DNA from 4 places in the Robertmurraya sp. genome. Region 1 is predicted to be linked to each of the others. Evidence: riboswitches for the same ligand, from Rfam matches in the RefSeq annotation. Region 1 holds a riboswitch; each other region holds the start of a gene.
What was found. A riboswitch is a leader RNA that binds a small molecule or an ion and turns the genes downstream of it on or off. The one in region 1 is predicted to bind cyclic di-GMP.
Positions count from the first base shown of each region.

Region 2: linked by a shared signal. The riboswitch ahead of ACGLXV_RS19155 (sensor domain-containing protein) and the one ahead of ACGLXV_RS22975 (sensor domain-containing diguanylate cyclase) in region 1 are both predicted to bind cyclic di-GMP.
Region 3: linked by a shared signal. The riboswitch ahead of ACGLXV_RS05740 (OmpL47-type beta-barrel domain-containing protein) and the one ahead of ACGLXV_RS22975 (sensor domain-containing diguanylate cyclase) in region 1 are both predicted to bind cyclic di-GMP.
Region 4: linked by a shared signal. The riboswitch ahead of ACGLXV_RS00350 (EAL domain-containing protein) and the one ahead of ACGLXV_RS22975 (sensor domain-containing diguanylate cyclase) in region 1 are both predicted to bind cyclic di-GMP.

Region 1 is NZ_JAKFCQ010000186.1:2,801-7,088, forward strand. Features, by position in the region: gene ACGLXV_RS22960 (ABC transporter substrate-binding protein) at 1-205, opposite strand, end outside; gene ACGLXV_RS22965 (LacI family DNA-binding transcriptional regulator) at 465-1,478, opposite strand; gene ACGLXV_RS22970 (hypothetical protein) at 1,844-2,005, opposite strand; cyclic di-GMP riboswitch class I at 2,096-2,182, shown strand; gene ACGLXV_RS22975 (sensor domain-containing diguanylate cyclase) at 2,311-3,273, shown strand; gene ACGLXV_RS22980 (GNAT family N-acetyltransferase) at 3,334-3,879, opposite strand.
Region 2 is NZ_JAKFCQ010000152.1:11,826-16,113, forward strand. Features, by position in the region: gene ACGLXV_RS19140 (DUF6434 domain-containing protein) at 1-442, shown strand, start outside; partial or broken gene ACGLXV_RS19145 (IS1595 family transposase) at 478-1,362, opposite strand; gene ACGLXV_RS19150 (hypothetical protein) at 1,581-1,760, shown strand; cyclic di-GMP riboswitch class I at 1,893-1,985, shown strand; gene ACGLXV_RS19155 (sensor domain-containing protein) at 2,284-4,288, shown strand, end outside.
Region 3 is NZ_JAKFCQ010000047.1:5,566-9,853, forward strand. Features, by position in the region: gene ACGLXV_RS05730 (chromate transporter) at 1-210, shown strand, start outside; gene ACGLXV_RS05735 (DUF1028 domain-containing protein) at 308-1,147, shown strand; cyclic di-GMP riboswitch class I at 1,436-1,524, shown strand; gene ACGLXV_RS05740 (OmpL47-type beta-barrel domain-containing protein) at 1,614-4,288, shown strand, end outside.
Region 4 is NZ_JAKFCQ010000004.1:35,086-39,373, forward strand. Features, by position in the region: gene ACGLXV_RS00340 (cell wall hydrolase) at 177-755, shown strand; gene ACGLXV_RS00345 (STAS domain-containing protein) at 784-1,611, opposite strand; cyclic di-GMP riboswitch class I at 1,812-1,899, shown strand; gene ACGLXV_RS00350 (EAL domain-containing protein) at 2,014-4,200, shown strand; gene ACGLXV_RS00355 (NAD(P)-dependent oxidoreductase) at 4,213-4,288, shown strand, end outside.

The sequences.
Region 1 (4,288 bases):
TAATATCGATATCAGGATTTTCCGTTTCAAACTTTTTTACCACATTTTGCAGAGTAATTTTATCTGCTTCATTCGTTACAGTCGAAAACAAGTTTACAACCGTCTTATCACTGTTTGCTTCATTACCCCCGGAAGCTTTATTGCATCCAGTCACAATCGTTGTCAACGCGGCTGCAAACGCCACCGTTTTTAAAAGCTTTTTCAAAATAAACGCCCCCTCAGTCATTTTTAAATAACAAGTAAAAATTACCTATTAAAATGAGTTCGTTTTCTTGCTGACGTTTGGGAGCAACTATATAATAGAATTAGCTCCCGTTCATAGGTGGAGTAGTTTGTTAGTTTTCGCCCAATGCAGTGTGATGGCAGTCACTTTGCACCCTGCTAGCTTTCATGCTGTCAGGGTGGGCATTAAATCGTTGAAAAAGATACATGGTCTTATTTTCCGAAAACCACCTCCTTAAAAGTTATTTATTTTTCTTGCAGCTCTCCCGGATCACCAATTCAGTCGGCAGGGTCACGGTTAATGGAAGTTCTCTTCCATTCAGGCGATCTAGTAAAAGTTTTACTCCTGTTTTCCCCATCTCCTTCGTATGCACTCTGATTGTCGTCAAAGGTGTACTTGCGAATGATGCAGCTTCAATATCGTCAAAGCCGATAATGGCTACATCATCAGGAACTTTGAGATTGGCTTCTTGTAATGCTCTTAACGCCCCAATCGCCATCGGATCACTGGCAATAAAAAACGCCTCGGGAAAATTCCTCATATAAATGGCTTTTTTCATTAATTCATAACCCTGTGCCATTGAATACTCACCGATAAAAACGGCCTCCGGGTCGAACATTTTTTGTTCTTTCATCAAGCGTTCAAAGGTGGTGAGACGTTTATCTTCAGAGTTGAACTTTTGATTTTTGCTATGCTCCTTCTCCCTTCCTCCGATATACCCGATACTCTTATAGCCGGTTCCTAATAGATGCTTGATCGCTTTCTCTGTGGCCTTTTCAAAATCAATCACAACCGCATCATACAAATCATCGTTAGGCGAGTGGTTAATGTACACAACATTTTCCACTCTACTGATGGCCTTGAGCGCCATCTCTTTTACCCTGCCGACGACAATGAGTCCATCAAGGTCGTCAATCATTTGATTGGTCTCCGTTTCATGTAAACGGAACGTAACGGTTCTGATCCCATGACTCGCAAGTTCCATTTCAATCCCTTGGCGGATGGATAAAAAATATGGATCATTGATCTCCTCGTCCAATGATTGGGTAACGATAATCCCGACATGTTTCAAAGTCTGTTGTTTTTGTTTCAACCGTCTTTCTAAAATCGTTTCGTATCCAAGCTCCTTAGCAACCTGGAAAATACGTTCCCTCGTTTCAGACTGAACGGAAATCGTATCATCGTTATTTAACACCCGTGAAACCGTAGATGCTGATACATTCGACTTGTCCGCAATTTCCTTGATAGTAGCCATCTCATAACCCTCTTCATATTCTTTTCAACACCCGTAAACTTTTACTTAACAATAACTAAAATATTTACTAGGTATATTCGAATAATAGCATCTTATGGAAGGGCTTACAAGTATAAAAACTAATTTTTCTAAAAATTTATACAATTTTTTCGTTGTATAACACCGATATAGTAAGATTTTCTTATTATTGATAAATTTCCATCTGGTAAATTATTTAGTAATATTCTTCTTGAAAACCTTTCTCAGATAGACGTTTTCTAATAAAAAAAAGCCGAGCCACTAGGCACGACCTCTACTTTCTTGTATGATTTGTTTTTTTCTTATGCTCCTTAGTATCGATGCAAGTATCAAATAAGGAGGAATTGTTAGCAAATGCCAAGAAGTTCCTTCGAGTTGTACTTGAAGGATGATTGTAAGAGATACCAAGAAGTTCCTTCGAGTTGTACTTGAAGGATGATTGTAAGAGATACCAAGAATACAATAGCAAGGGGAATATCCCACTTGTGTCGCACTAGCCAGTTTTTCATATAAACACCTCTTGTTTATTTGGTTCAAAGTAATTTTTATTGATATTGAAAATTTAGCTATTATAATAGAAATAGGACTATTTACTCAATGAATAAAAAAGGCAAACTCATTGAAAAATGACGACGCAAAACTATAGGGACTAAGGTCGTATTTGACTATGTTAGCCAGTTACCGATTAAAGTGTTCAAGGCCTATCGGTAGCGGTAGGTCTTTTATTATATTCAGGACGATAGGAACAAAGGACATCCATTTACTATATGGTATGATTTATATTTTAATATATTCTAAAAGATGAGGGTCTAAAATGAGCATACAGTTTACAACTGGGTTAATTACAGGAATGGCTATAGTTAGTTTGATAAGCCCTCTTTTATATAGAAGATGGGAAAATCAAAGAAAGAAGATAATAGAAAATCAGAAAAGTTTTGTTGACATAATTGAAAATACAAGGGATTTTCTATATTATTTTCAGGTTTATCCAAAAAGAGAATTTAAGTATCTTAGTCCTTCAGCTGAACATTTTTTTGGAGCAGGTTCGATTGAACGTGCCTTTAAGAATTCCGACATACCCTTTATAGATATTCATCCCGATGATTTTCATATTCTTGAAAAAAAAGTTAACGGAGAACTAAATTTTGACGAGAGTATTGTACAGCGATGGCTTGATAAAAATGGGGAATATAGATATTTTGAAGAATATGCTACTCCCATTTATAAAAATGGAAAGCTTGTTGCGATACAGGGAGTTTTAAGAAATATCGACGATAAAATCCAGTTAGAAAAGGAGTTGCAGTATCAAATTAGCCACGATTCTTTAACTGGGATATATAATCGCGAGTACTTTGAATATAAATTTGAACAGTTTGATCAAACGTCAAATATTCCTATAGCGATTCTCATATGTGATTTAGACGAATTGAAATATATTAATGATCATTTCGGACATAAAGAGGGAGATTTTATCATCATGGAAACAGCGGGGTTACTCAATCAATTCTCCTCAGATTTAGTAACAGTTGCTAGACTTGGTGGAGACGAATTCGCTCTCATACTTGAACATTCTACAGAGAACACCGCGAAAGAACTAGTCGATGAAATAATAAAGGAGTTTAAGAAGTATAATGAAACCTCTAAGAGGGAAATCAAATTATCGATCGGCTTTTCTTTCGAAGATCATTCTTTGGGCAATATGACCAACTTATTCTCTAAAGCTGATAAAAATATGTATCATGCTAAAAAGAGAAATAAAAATAGAATAATTAATTAGAAATGTAAAACACCTTAGATATCCTATCTGAGGTGTCAGATTGTTGAAAGTGAAATGAGCTTACACTTCCGAGATGTTGATGATAGCTAATATTTGATGATCTGTCCATTTGCCATTAATCTTTAGATTTTCTTTAGCTATACCTTCTTTTTTAAACCCTACTTTTTCTAATACACGAATAGATGCTAAATTGTCAGGCATAGCTCCTGCTTCAATTCTATGTAATTTTAATTCTCTAAAAGCAAAGTCTACAACAAGTTGAAGAGCTTCTGTTGTATAGCCCTTTGCATTATACTCCTTATCTAGAGTAAATCCCGTATAACAGTTTTGGAGATCTCCCCTAGCAATTTGAGTTAATGAAATGTCTCCGATAAGTTTATCAGTTGCTTTTAAAAAGATTCCAAATGCATATAATTGACCTTCATCTGTCATTTTTAATGCCCGTTCAATGCGTATTTTTTGATGTTCTTCTGTATAAAAGGCTTCTGGGAGTAATGGGCAAACTCGTTGAAAAAATTCGCGATTTCTAATATGTAAGTTAGCTAGCTCGCGGGCGTCAGAAGTTTTGTAAAGTCGAAGATAAATATGTTGCCCTACTAACCTCATAAAACCCCTCCAATATTATTATTGTTTTAAAGCGTTAATCCTCACATGATTATTACCCCTGTTTACTTATGGACAGATCTTACAAGGCATTCTTTTAAGACCTTCTGTACAAACCATACTTCCAACAATCCCAACTATTATACTAGAAGTTATGAATTTCAACGCATAATAAATACCTGTACCAGTCATACAATCAAGTATTATAAATTTTTTAATTGTCGAACCTCTAATAGTATAGAACACTACATTTTGATTTTTCATGCCCGATCACACCCTATTTTTTTATATACATCATATGAGTGATTTGGATTGTCTTATTCCACAGACCCCCACTTATTTTACTTCCATTTTGGTTACCCAAAGGAAATCCTCCCCAAAGTAGTCCGTAGGCTGATGGGTCTTTTGCATC
Region 2 (4,288 bases), on a different contig from region 1:
CGATAGAATAGAAACATATCTTCTGACAGGGGAGATAAAAAAGCCTATCAGAAAATCAAGAGTAAATAAGAAGATAGAACCACAAACAGATTTAAGTCTGGATACAGTCATTACAGAAAACCATCGTTGTAGTCAAGATGTAAGAGCTTTTTTTAAGACAGTAATCCCGAAATTCCACTTTTCGACCTATATTCAAAACTACTTTAAAAATAGCGTTGGAAAGACGTATCGTGATGTTGTAAACGCTTGGTATGAGGAGGAGGAACGCAAGAAAGACCCTTCATACAAGAAAAAAATTGCACCTCAATTCGAATATAACCGATACATTCGTGATTATTTTGCAGACCCTAAAAATCAAGGAAAAAGTCGTGAAGAAGCGATAGAATCTTGGAATGAAATCAAGAAACTCCCAGGAAGCAACAAATACGAATCCAATAATTAACCTTTTAGCATTTCTATTGTTAAGTGATTTGATTTTTAGCAAGCAGAAACAAGCATATGTTTGACTCGTTCATCAAATGCTATTTGTTTACTCAATTCAAGCCAACGAAACCAATATAGGTAGTTATCCAAGTATTTTGTTGCTACTCCTTGAAACCTAACCATCCAATCTTCCAAGCGTTTATGAAAGTTATTGACGTGTTGAACGTGGTATATGCCCTTTTTGACATACCCTTCTTTGCTCACATTAACAGTTTCGTGTTTTAAACCCTTAATTAAAGCGAACTTCTTATAATTTGTAGCTGTATCTGTGCATAGCAAAGCAGAGGGGTCTATATATTCCCCAATTACGGTATCTATTTCTTCTGCTCGTACACGCCCACGACCAGCTTTTCGAGCTACTACATTACCATTACGGTCTTGGGCTACAACCACTGCGATTTTAAGATTGGAAATGCCTCTCTTTTGGTCTTTGCCACCACGCTCTTTCGGTTCTCTATGTGTTATTTTTCGTTTACCTTTCATAGACTCTTTTAAGAAGGTTTCGTCACTCTCAAAGCTGTTCAAATCCGAGACTACCTAATACGTTCAAGATTTTATGTCTCCAATAAAACGAAGTAGAAATGTGTATTTTAAGGCGTTCAGCGATTTTAGGTAGGGTATAACCTTCTACCATCATTTCAATATACTTCACCCATTTTTCAGGGTACCGAGAACCTGAAAAAGGTGTGTTTGTCATATCATTGAAAGATTTCCCACAATCCCCATACCAGAGGAAAAACGTGATTCCCTAATGGATTTCAATAGTTCGGTAATTTTGTCTGTTTCATCTGGAAATAAATCTTCTTTCATCGCATTAAACAGTGCCATTTTCTCTGACTTTGATAGTTCGCTGAACTCTTCATAGATGTCTAACCACATAGTTGAACGCCTATACGAAAACAGCCATTTGATAAACAATAAACAATAAACAAAGAAGTAAAAGAAGTGAATGTCACATCGAACGAGAACACAGGAAGAGCAATCTTTCTAAGTAAAGTGCTAGATTTAGAGAATCTGTAAAAATGTGACTTTAGTCCTTGTATGCGCTTTCATTAACTGATATTGTATAGGCATATAGATCTAGTGGAGGAATCAACATGAAATCACAAGAATTAATACAATGGGCCAAAGACGAATACGAATCAGCAAGAAAACAGTATATGAAAAATGGAGAAGATTATTGGTTTGGTCGTATGAACGCTTTTAAAGAAATGCTTGACCATCATCGTCTCGACCTTTCAGACACGTCTCTGTATTGTTGCAGAGTGATGAACTAACGACAATTTTAATTTAAAATATGTCGGAGAACGATCACTTGTTATGTTTAATCAGCTATAGACATTATTAGAATTTAACTGAATTTCCCACTTAAATAACTCAAATGTAAGACGATATACATAGTAAATAACCATCGATAATGGCAAACTTATTGAAAAATAAGGACGCAAAGCTACGGGTCTAAAGCTTTAGTTTAGTTTAGCAATGACGGCCGGGTTTCCGAAAAGGGTTGGAATAATTTTACGGGGCGTCTGATCCGTTCTATTAAAGTTCACCAATCTTTTTGGTGAGCTTTTTTACTAAATTCCTAAATCTTAAACTTTTCGAGAACTTTTACTAAATTTAATACTGGATAGGTGGGAAAATGGTTGTGGTTTTTTTTACCAACTTAGGATAAAATATAACTTTATTCATAGTTATTCATATAAAAAACCTATGAGAACAATAATAAGAAAAACGACTTATTACAAATATAGAATATAAAGCTTTTCATTAATTGAAATTAATCTAGAAGGTGTAGTCATGCAATGGTCCACTAATTATACATACCCAGTCTTATTTATATACTTTCTGATGATGTTTCTAACCATCTTTCTTGACCATATAATCATTCACAACTTATCCCTGGCTCTAAATATCCCTTCTTGGATATTTCAACTTATTTTGATGGTTATGTCTATAATTCCGTTATATATCTTTTTAGAGTATGTGAAGAAACAACAGTTAAAGTATTTTGGTTACCAAGTGGAAATCGAAAAGTATAAACTAACACTTGAAAATTCGACCATAGCTGCTTTTATCTATAAAGATAATGCTTTCCTTTACGTCAGTCCTGCTTTTGCTGAATTATTCGGTTATACACGAAAAGAAATCTATGAAAAACCAATAACCTCGTATGATTTGTTGTCTGAAGAATACCACGAAAAAGTGTCTATGAATGTCAAAGATAGGCTTGATGGTAAAAAGGTAAGTAGCCATTATCAAGTGAAAGCTAAAAGAAAGGATGGTATAGAACTCTACTTAGACCTTTATCCTTCTTTACAAGCCTTTAATGGGAAGAAAGTAGTTGTGGGAAGTGTCGTTAACGTCACAGAAAAGCGTCAAATCCAGAATGAGTTGGAAAAAAGTGAAAAAGTATTATCACAGGCCCAAAAGATAGCAGGCATTCTCTATTGGGAATTTGACAATGTGAACAATAAGTTAACTTGGAGCCCCCAGACTTACAAACTCTTTGGGTTGTCTCCAAATATCAATCCTACGTTTGAGTATTTATTGTCCAAAGTTCATTCTGAGGATCGAGATACTTTAATAAATAGTAGAGAAAAGGAAATTACAGGGGAAAACGTTACGAATATCTACCGCATAATATTAGATGATGGAAGTATAAGAACACTACATTCCATCTCTCAATGCCTTCTCGATGATAATGGACGACCCATTCAAACAATTGGAACGATGCAAGATATTACAGATCGCCTTGTAGAAGAAAATAAACTAGAACTAACTGAAAATCGCTATAAATCTCTGTTTGATAACAACTTAGATAGTGTGTTCTCACTAGATCTTGAAGGAAATATCATCACTGTTAACGAAATGGCCATTCGAACATTTGGGTATTCAAGGGAAGAAATGATTCAACAATACCCCCTTGATTTAATTGCGCCTGAATTTAGAAATGGGGCAGAACAATTATTTGTTCAAGTTTTGTCAGGTAAACCACAACGAATACAGATCCAAGCATTTCATAAAGAAGGCCGTAGGGTCGACCTGGATGTCACTGTAATGCCTATCATCGTTAAATCATTCGTAACGGGTGTATTTTGCATCTCAAAAGATGTTACCAAGCAAAAAGAACATATGAAAACCATTGAGCAACTGGCCTATAATGACTATTTAACAGGGTTACCAAACCGTAGAAAATTATTAGAACTTATGCATAGTCATATACAAGAAGCCAAAAACCATGGATCTATGATGGGGATCTTGTATATTGACTTAGATCGATTAAAATTCATTAATGACAATTTAGGGCATGACTTTGGTGATGCAATGATCATCGAAGCAGGAAACCGAATTTTAAGCTGTATAAGAAATGAAGATACACTTGCCCGAGTAGGGGGGGACGAATTTGTCCTGATTATTCCGAATATCAGCGAGTTTGATATTACTATTAACATAGCTAAAAGAATTATAGAGGCGTTTAAACCCGGATTTTATCTCGAAGAAAAATTATTTCGAACGACAGCTAGTATGGGAATTAGTGTTTTTCCTACTCACGGAGAAGATATTAACGAATTACTTCGCAAAGCCGATAAGGCTATGTACTATGTTAAAACAAGGAAAAAAAACGATTACAAAGTTTTTGAAGATTCCATGGTAGAGCAAGAAGAACGGAAATTCCTTATTCAAAATAGCATAGTGTCGTCTTTATCTAATGGAGACTTTTTTCTTGAGTATCAACCGAGAATAGATGTGAAAACAGGAAAAACGTCCACCTTTGAATCATTGCTAAGGTGGAAACATCCTG
Region 3 (4,288 bases), on a different contig from region 1:
AAGCGACTTACCGTGTTGGTGCGACCGGTCATTGCCGTCCTATTAGGAGTCATGACGTATGATTTCTTTTTCTCCTCATTCGAAGGAGCGGGGATTTGGCAGACGATCGGGATCGGTGTGATTAGCTTTGTGCTGATGGAGAGGCTGAAGGTCCACCCGGCGTATGTGATTGCCGGTGCGCTTGTATATGGTGGGGTGTTCTTAGGGTAAATCAGGACAGTAGTACATTCTGCAAGCTGGTGCTAGCGCAACAAAGGCTTGCGTCATGTGCTACTGACCTTTAATTAAAACTGGGGGAGGCAAAAACATGACTTTTTCAATCGTAGGCTATGACCCAAAGGAAAAAGAATGGGGTATTGCGGTGCAATCGAAGTTTCTTGGAGTTGGCGCCGTGGTTCCGTTCGCGAAGGCTGGAGTAGGTGCAGTTGCGACACAGTCTTACGCGAATACGGCTTATGGTCCGGAGGCATTACAGCTGTTTTCAGAAGGAAAGTCAGCGGAAGAGGTCATCAAAATCATTACCTCACGGGATGAGGACAAGGATCTCCGCCAGGTTGGAGTCATCGATGCGAACGGAAATGCCGCTACTTTTACCGGTGAAAAATGCTATGACTGGGCAGGCGGAGTCACCGGAGAGCATTTTGCCGCACAGGGAAACATTTTAGTCGACGAGCAGACCGTACAAACTATGTCAAAAACGTTTCAAGAGACAAGTGGAACATTAGCCGAGCGCTTACTCGCTGGATTGAACGCAGGGCAAGAGGCTGGTGGAGATAGTCGTGGTCAGCAATCAGCTGCCCTATTAGTAGTGAAGGAAGCGGGCGGTTATGGTGGCTACAATGACCGATTTATTGATCTTCGTGTCGATGACCATCCGGAGCCGATTAAAGAACTGATTCGTGTGTTTGGTTTACAGCAGCTATACTTTGCTCCTCCTAAGCAAGAGCGGATTGCTACGATTGAAGGGCATGTGAAGGAAGAATTGATCGCTTGTTTAAGACGTCACAGATATTTAGAATTGTATGTTGATGAGGAAAGTATTCATAAGGCACTGACTCGTTATATACATACCGAGAACTTTGAAGCGCGTGAGTTAGAGCGTGGGAAAATTGACTTGGACGTGCTTGATTATATGAAAAAGCAATAGTTGTGTATAGCCCCCAGTAATGGGGGTTTTTATGTGGGGAATTTTATACTGTTGTAGGTATGTGGATCTTAAGAGATTCCCTAAGAATTAAATCCGAAAGACGAAAAGTATCAAATAATCATGTGTAAATACCTATCTCGTTATAAAAATAAAATGGTATAATCGAACTAAATTTAGGTAGTTAATCCTAAATAAATCCCGTAAACTGCCGATAATAGATTTATAACGCAAATGCTTGGAGGTGAAACAATAGTAATAGATGGGTTTTAAAAATGAGTGTACTTAATGAAGTGAAAAGGGCAAATCACGGGAAACTGTGAGACGCAAAACTAAGAGGGCCTTACCCGCAGAAATGCGAATGGCAGCCAGTTACCACAAGAAGTCATAGATTGTCTAAATTCTATGAACCTTTCTTATGGGGTTCTTTTTTATTTGCCTTTTTTAACATGAAAGGTAGGGTAAATTTATGTTGAAAAGAATGTTTAATATTCCGGTTTTGCTCGTCGTTTTTATGCTTATCTATCAATTGATTGTCCCAATCGGTAGTATAAGAGCTTCTGCAAATACCGGATCCATGCTTCCTCCTAGTAATCTAGCTTATCAGTCAGTTACTCCAGACGATGGAAAGCTAACTTGGAGTGCCGTATTTGGAGCAAGTGGGTATCAAGTTTATGAAATTAAAGAAGGACAGCTTACGGTGCTTGGAACAACAACGGGCACTTCGTATGATCTAAAAGATTTGCCAGAAGGCTCTTATAGATACGTAGTTTCTACTTTATCTAGCCAAGGGGAGTCTGGTCCATCAGCGCCGGTAAGCACAGAAATTAGTTATCCTGAGATGCAAACGCCGGCAACCTTTGCGGCAACGATTCAAAATGGAAATGATGTTGTATTACAATGGGAAGCTTCCCAATATGCAGAGTCATACAACATATATAAGGTATTAGATAACGGTGAAAAGTCACTTGTTGTCTCAACTAATACAAGAATGTATAGTTTTTCTAATGTAGATGAAGGTACTTACTCTTACATGATTTCTTCATCCCACCCACTTTACGGGGAATCAGTGACTTCATCCCCAATAAGTGTTGAAGTGATAAAGCCAGAAATGAAAGCTCCAACAAATCTATCTTTTACGATTTCAAATGTAACCGATGTTACTTTAAAGTGGCAGGCAGCAGAGTTTGCCAATAGTTATAGTATATATTCAGTGAAAAACGGACAGTTAGAATTGGTAGAAACAGTTACGAGCACAAATGTTACACTTAAGAATTTACCTGCAGGAGACTACGTCTATCAGGTGTATTCAAATAGCTCACGTTTTGGAAGTTCTGTAGAAGGTAGCGAGGTTACTTTCTCCGTTCAATCTATCGAGATGGCTCCCCCTGAAAATGTAAATGCGAAAATCCAAAACACAAATGATGTAGTTGTTAGTTGGACCGCCGAACCATATGCAACAGGGTATAAAGTGTATCAGATTGTGGGTGGTGAGAAAGTATTAAAGGGAACAGTAACTGGAACTTCTTTTTCAGCTACTATGCTACCTGGTGGAGAATACGTGTATGAGGTTCATTCAACTAGTGACCGATTTGGAGAGTCTGAAAAGGGAACACAAGTTACTTTTACCATCGAGACAGTAAAGGTAAACGCACCTACTGAACTTGCGTATAAAATTCTAAATGGTAATGATATCGTATTAAGCTGGAAAGCAGCTGAAAATGCTACAAATTATAAGGTCTATCAAGTAGTTGGAGACCAAAAAGTATTAAAGAGCACGGTAACAGGAACAACGGTTACCTATACTAATATGCCAGCAGGAAATTACAAGTATGAAGTTCACACCAATAGCACTCGATTTGGTGAATCAGGGGAAAGTGCTGTTGTTTCCTTTGTATTAGATCAAGTAGTGTTAGAAACACCAGGAAATGCAAGATATGAGATTAAAAATGGCAATGATTTATACCTACAATGGGATTCAGTTGATTTTGCCAATAGTTACAAAATCTATCAGGTAGTAGATGGGAAGAAGGTTTTAAAAGCAACTGTTTCTTCTTTAGCTACAACTTTAACTAATCTTACCGCAGGAGATTATAGTTATGAAATCTATGCGTATAGCAGTCGATTTGGTGAATCACCTGTGGGTGCAGTTGTAGAGTTACCATTGGTACATCCAGAGATGAAGGCGCCTGCTAACGGAAGTTATACCATCACTGGAGTAGCTTCATACACACTAAAGTGGGATGCGGCAGACTACGCAACTAACTATAAGATTTATCAAGTGATTAATGGACAGAAAACATTAAAGAATACTATCACTGGAACAAGCATGAACTACACAAATATGACACCAGGTGAATATCAATATGAGGTCTATTCATATTCCGCTCGTTTCGGTGAATCAAAAGTAGGAACTGCTATCAAGTTCACCTTAAGTGGACAAACACTAGCGACTCCTGGAAATCCAAGCTATACCATTAGCAATGGAAATGACATTACACTCAAATGGAATACTGTTCAGTACGCAAATAACTATAAAATCTATCAGTTGGTTGATGGAGAAGAAATTTTATTACGTACCCTTACAGGGACAAGTACAATGTTAACCAATGTAGCAGAAGGTGAATTCCATTACATTATTAAGGCAAACTCTACCTTATTTGGAGAGTCTCCAGAAGGTGCTGTACTTGAAGGAACTTTAGTGCATCCTGACATGGCTAAGCCTGAAAATGCTAGTTACACGATCACAAGTGGAAATGATATCATTCTTAAGTGGGACGCTGTTCAGTATGCAACAGCATACCAAATTTACCAAGTGATAGATGGAGAAAAGCAGTTTGTTCGTAAAGTTACTGGTACAACAACGACAATTTCGAACATGCCAGAAAGTAAATATCTATACGAAATTCATTCATATAGTGACCGGTTTGGTGAGTCTGCAGAGGGAAGTAAGATTGAGTTCACAATGGTACATCCAGTAATGCAAGCCCCAGCCAATCTTACAAAGTCAATTTTAAATGGGAACGATATTAAGTTAAGTTGGGATGCGTCAACGTATGCAACAAATTACAAAGTCTATCAAAAAGTTGATGGAGAATTAGAATTACTAACTACACTACCAGCAACAACGAGAACCATTGCATT
Region 4 (4,288 bases), on a different contig from region 1:
AAAGCAATCATTATTTTCTTAAGTAAACCTGGTAATTCTACCCATCATATTGGTGGTTAAAGCCCGGTCTATCAATATATTGTGTCAACAAAAATAATTTGTCCAATAATTGGAACATGCACAGGTATATTACATCTGGTAACCTTCTTGTTATCGAAAGCAAGGAGGTATTTTTTATGAACATTCTAAAAAAACTACTTGTTCTCTCTACTCTATCGTTCACATTGGTTGGGTTCGAAACTACTTCGAGCGCAGCTGAACAAACTCTTTCAGTGAAAAGTGGAGAAACATCTTGGAAGGTAGTAAGTAAAACTGATAATTCTGCTCTTGAATTAATGAAAGAAAATCATGATAAATTTCCAACATTATATGAAAAGGAAATTGATGTTACAGATCAGGAAAAGGAATTGATGGCCCGACTTGTAACTGCGGAAGCAAAAGGTGAGCCGTACGAAGGGAAAGTGGCTGTTGCAGAGGTTATTATTAACCGTGTAGAGCATGAGGAATTCCCTGATACTGTAAAAGAAGTTGTATACGAGCAGGTATCTGGTACGTATGCATTTTCTCCTGTTCAAAATGGTGAGATTAACAAGCCGGCGGATGAGGAATCAATGGAAGCTGTAGAAGAAGCTTTGGTTGACAAGGAGAATGATTCAGAGGCTATATATTTTTATAATCCTGAAATTGCAACGGATACATGGATTTTAACAAGACAAGTGACTGAAACAATTGGTAACCATCGATTTGCGATTTAGAAACCAGGGAATAAACTCCCTGGTTTTTTTACTGAACAAAATATTGCCTTAATGCTTGTTGCAATGTTCCTAATGTTTTTGTCTTCTTAAAGAATGCTGAAACATCTAAATGAATCATTTTTTTCACAACTTCTGCACGTAAACCGGTGATAATCGAGTTGCAACCCATCATAGAAGTACCGTCGATAATCTTCATAAGATGATCGATAACGTCAGGTTCCATATCGCCAATTCCGGATAAATCAATGATTAACGTTTGAATACGAAGTCTTCCAATCTCTGTTAGAACCTTTTCTTCTAATATTGCAGTTCGGAAGGAGTCTACCGTCCCAATTAAAGGTAAAATACATACAGAAGAAGTGATTGGAATAATAGGTACTGATAGATTTTCAACTAGTTGTCTTTGTGCAACAATCAGGGAATCTTTGTATTTTGAATAACTTATAAAGAAAGTGTTCAGAAACTGGTCGACTCGGTTATTGATTTGTAGCTCGAGCTGAAAGAAGTCATCTAACTCATATTTGTTGGAAAGAGTGTTAAACGATTGAATAAACATCCAAAGTGTTCGTCGTATCGCTTGAACCCATTCCAGTTTGAAGGATAATTCAATTGAATGGGTAGCCCATACAATTCCTTCTTTTTTGGCGAAAGCTTTCAGTTCATCCTCATTGCCATCGATAATGTCGATTACTAGCTTTTGAGCATTCGAAACTAAATTGATATTACCGATTCTTAGTATTTCATCTATCCGACCTTTTACATTTACAGCCTCTATAAGAAGTGAGTTCTTAAATCTATCTTTATTTTCTTCAATAAAGTGTTTTAAGTCAAAAGAAGCTTGATATGTAAATTCCAAGAGATGTTCCCCCTTTTACAATTCCCCAAAAATTTATACCCTTAAAATGTATTTGATAAACATGTTTTTTAAGCAAAAATATTAATCAGATAATTAATAGGGATAAAGAATGATTTTTGATAAAAAACAGTGACTTTTATCATACTTATCGACTGTTTTCGACAAATCTTCTATAATGGGTTTGCTAAAATAAAAAATATAATTGAAAAAGGCAAACCCATTGAAAGGTGGGGACGCAAAGCTACAGATCTACGGTTCTAAAGGAACTATGATGGCTGAGTTGCCAAGGGAATAATCAGAAGACCTATATCCCTTTGGGTGTAGGTCTTTTCTGTATTTCACAAAGTATGGACCATACCCCTTTAACATTTCAAAAGAAATATAAAAGAAGAAGGTAATGTCATGAGCAACCAAAAATTCGATTTATTGGAGAAAGTGTTTCATACAAGTAGTGATTATTTAATTGTAAAAGATGTGAATGGACGATGGATCGAAGCAAATCAAAAGACCCTACAACTATTTGAAATTGAGGAAGGGGCATATATAGGGAAAACGGATGAACAGCTGGCACAGAAATACAAAAAGTTTGAGAATTATGGTCCTATTTGTGTTCATTCAGACAATCAAGCGTGGTTAAGTAAAAATGAATTTCAATTAAAAGAATCGTTTCGGATGGATGGGAATGACTATACGTTCCATGTGAGAAAGATTCCTCTGTACGATGAGAACGGACATGCAGATAGTTTAGTTGTAGTAGGTAGAAATATTACTGAGCAAGAAAAATACCAAGCCATTAGTGATAAACAGTATAAGGCCCTACAAATGATTGCGTCAGGTGAACCGTTAACAGATGTTTTTTTGAATATTGTGAATGCTGTGGAGGCACTATCTAGTAAGAGTATTTGCTCCATTATGTTTTATGAAGAGAGTGAGAATTGGTTACGTAATGGGTATTCACATAGTTTTCCAGAAAGCTTTTTAAAGAAAATCGACCGATTTCCAGTTGGCTTGAACTTTGCATCTTGTGGACATGCAGCTTTTACGAAAGAGATAGCTATTGTCTCGGATATAGAAACTGACCCATCTTGGTCCAACTGGAAGACGATCCCTTTGAGCTATCAATTGCATTCCTGTTGGTCCATTCCGATCTTATCGTCGAAAGGAGAATTATTCGGTACATTTGCGATCTATCATCCTGACGTACGGAAACCAAAATCTTATGAAATCGAATTACTTAAAGTATTCAGTTACTTAACAGGTTTAGCGATTGAAAGGGATAATCAAGTAAAGGAAATCCAATACTTGGCTTCTCATGATACGTTAACGAATCTTCCGAATATCCGATTTTTAAAGGATGTTATCGACCGATTAATTACTAGACAAGATGAGTTTGCGATTTTATTTATTGATTTAGACCGATTTAAGCCTATTAATGATACTTTCGGACATGCGGTAGGCGATAAGGTTTTAAGTGAAGTAGCAAGGCGGATTCATTCAAATATCCCGAACAAAGGGATTGTAACCCGTATGGGTGGTGATGAATTTGTCATTCTTTTGAAAAAGATGAAGAATGAGAAACAACCCAAAGAAGTGGCAGAACAAATATTACAAGCAATAAAAGAACCGATTGTTATTAATGACCGAGAGTTTTATGTATCAGCTAGTATTGGGATAAGTATGTATCCGTTCCATGGTCATACAGGGGACATATTAATTAGGAATGCAGATGTCGCGATGTATAGTGTAAAAGGGGAGGATGGACAATCCATCCAGATGTTCAATGATTCCCTCACGAAGCACGGTACAGAATTATTTATGTTACAAGGAGAACTCCGCGAAGCAATCAAGCAAAATCAATTTTTCATACAATATCAACCGAAAATTCAGTTGGCAACAGGTAAATTCACTGGACTAGAAGCACTCATCAGATGGAAGCATCCAGAGAAGGGGATTATCAGTCCTGACACATTTATACCTCTTGCAGAGGAAAGTGGATTTATTGGTGCGCTAGGAGAATGGGTTCTTCGGGAAGTGTGTTTACAGCTAAAGAAGTGGAGGGAGTCGAACCTCACTCATTTACCTGTTGCAGTAAATATATCTGTGAGACAATTTGTTTTAAACGATATCCCTAGTTTGGTGGAGGCAATACTCGCAGAATTTGATCTCCCATCCGAATCCATTGAGATTGAAATTACAGAAAGTGTGTTAAGTAAACATGAATATTTAATTCAAAATGCAGTCAGCAAGCTTCAAGAAATTGGAGTGAAAGTGTCAATTGATGATTTTGGGACAGGTTATGCTTCAATGACGTATTTAAAACAATTTCGTGCAAATAAAATAAAAATTGATCGTTCTTTTATCAGCTCTCTTCCACATGATGTAAATGAAGCGGCCATCGTTTCTGCTGTTATTACATTAGCGCGTGAGTTACATATGGATGTTATTGCAGAAGGAATTGAGACGAAGGAACAGTTCGACTTTTTATTAGATAAAGGCTGTTCGGAAGGCCAAGGGTACTATTTCAGCCGGCCCGTATCATCAAATGAAATCGAAGAACTAATTCAAAGAGTAAATAAATTTTTAAAATAAGGAGTGATGACATTGAAGGTTGGATTTATTGGCTTGGGTAGTATGGGGTTACCGATGGCAGAAAATCTTTTGAAAAATGGCTATGAAA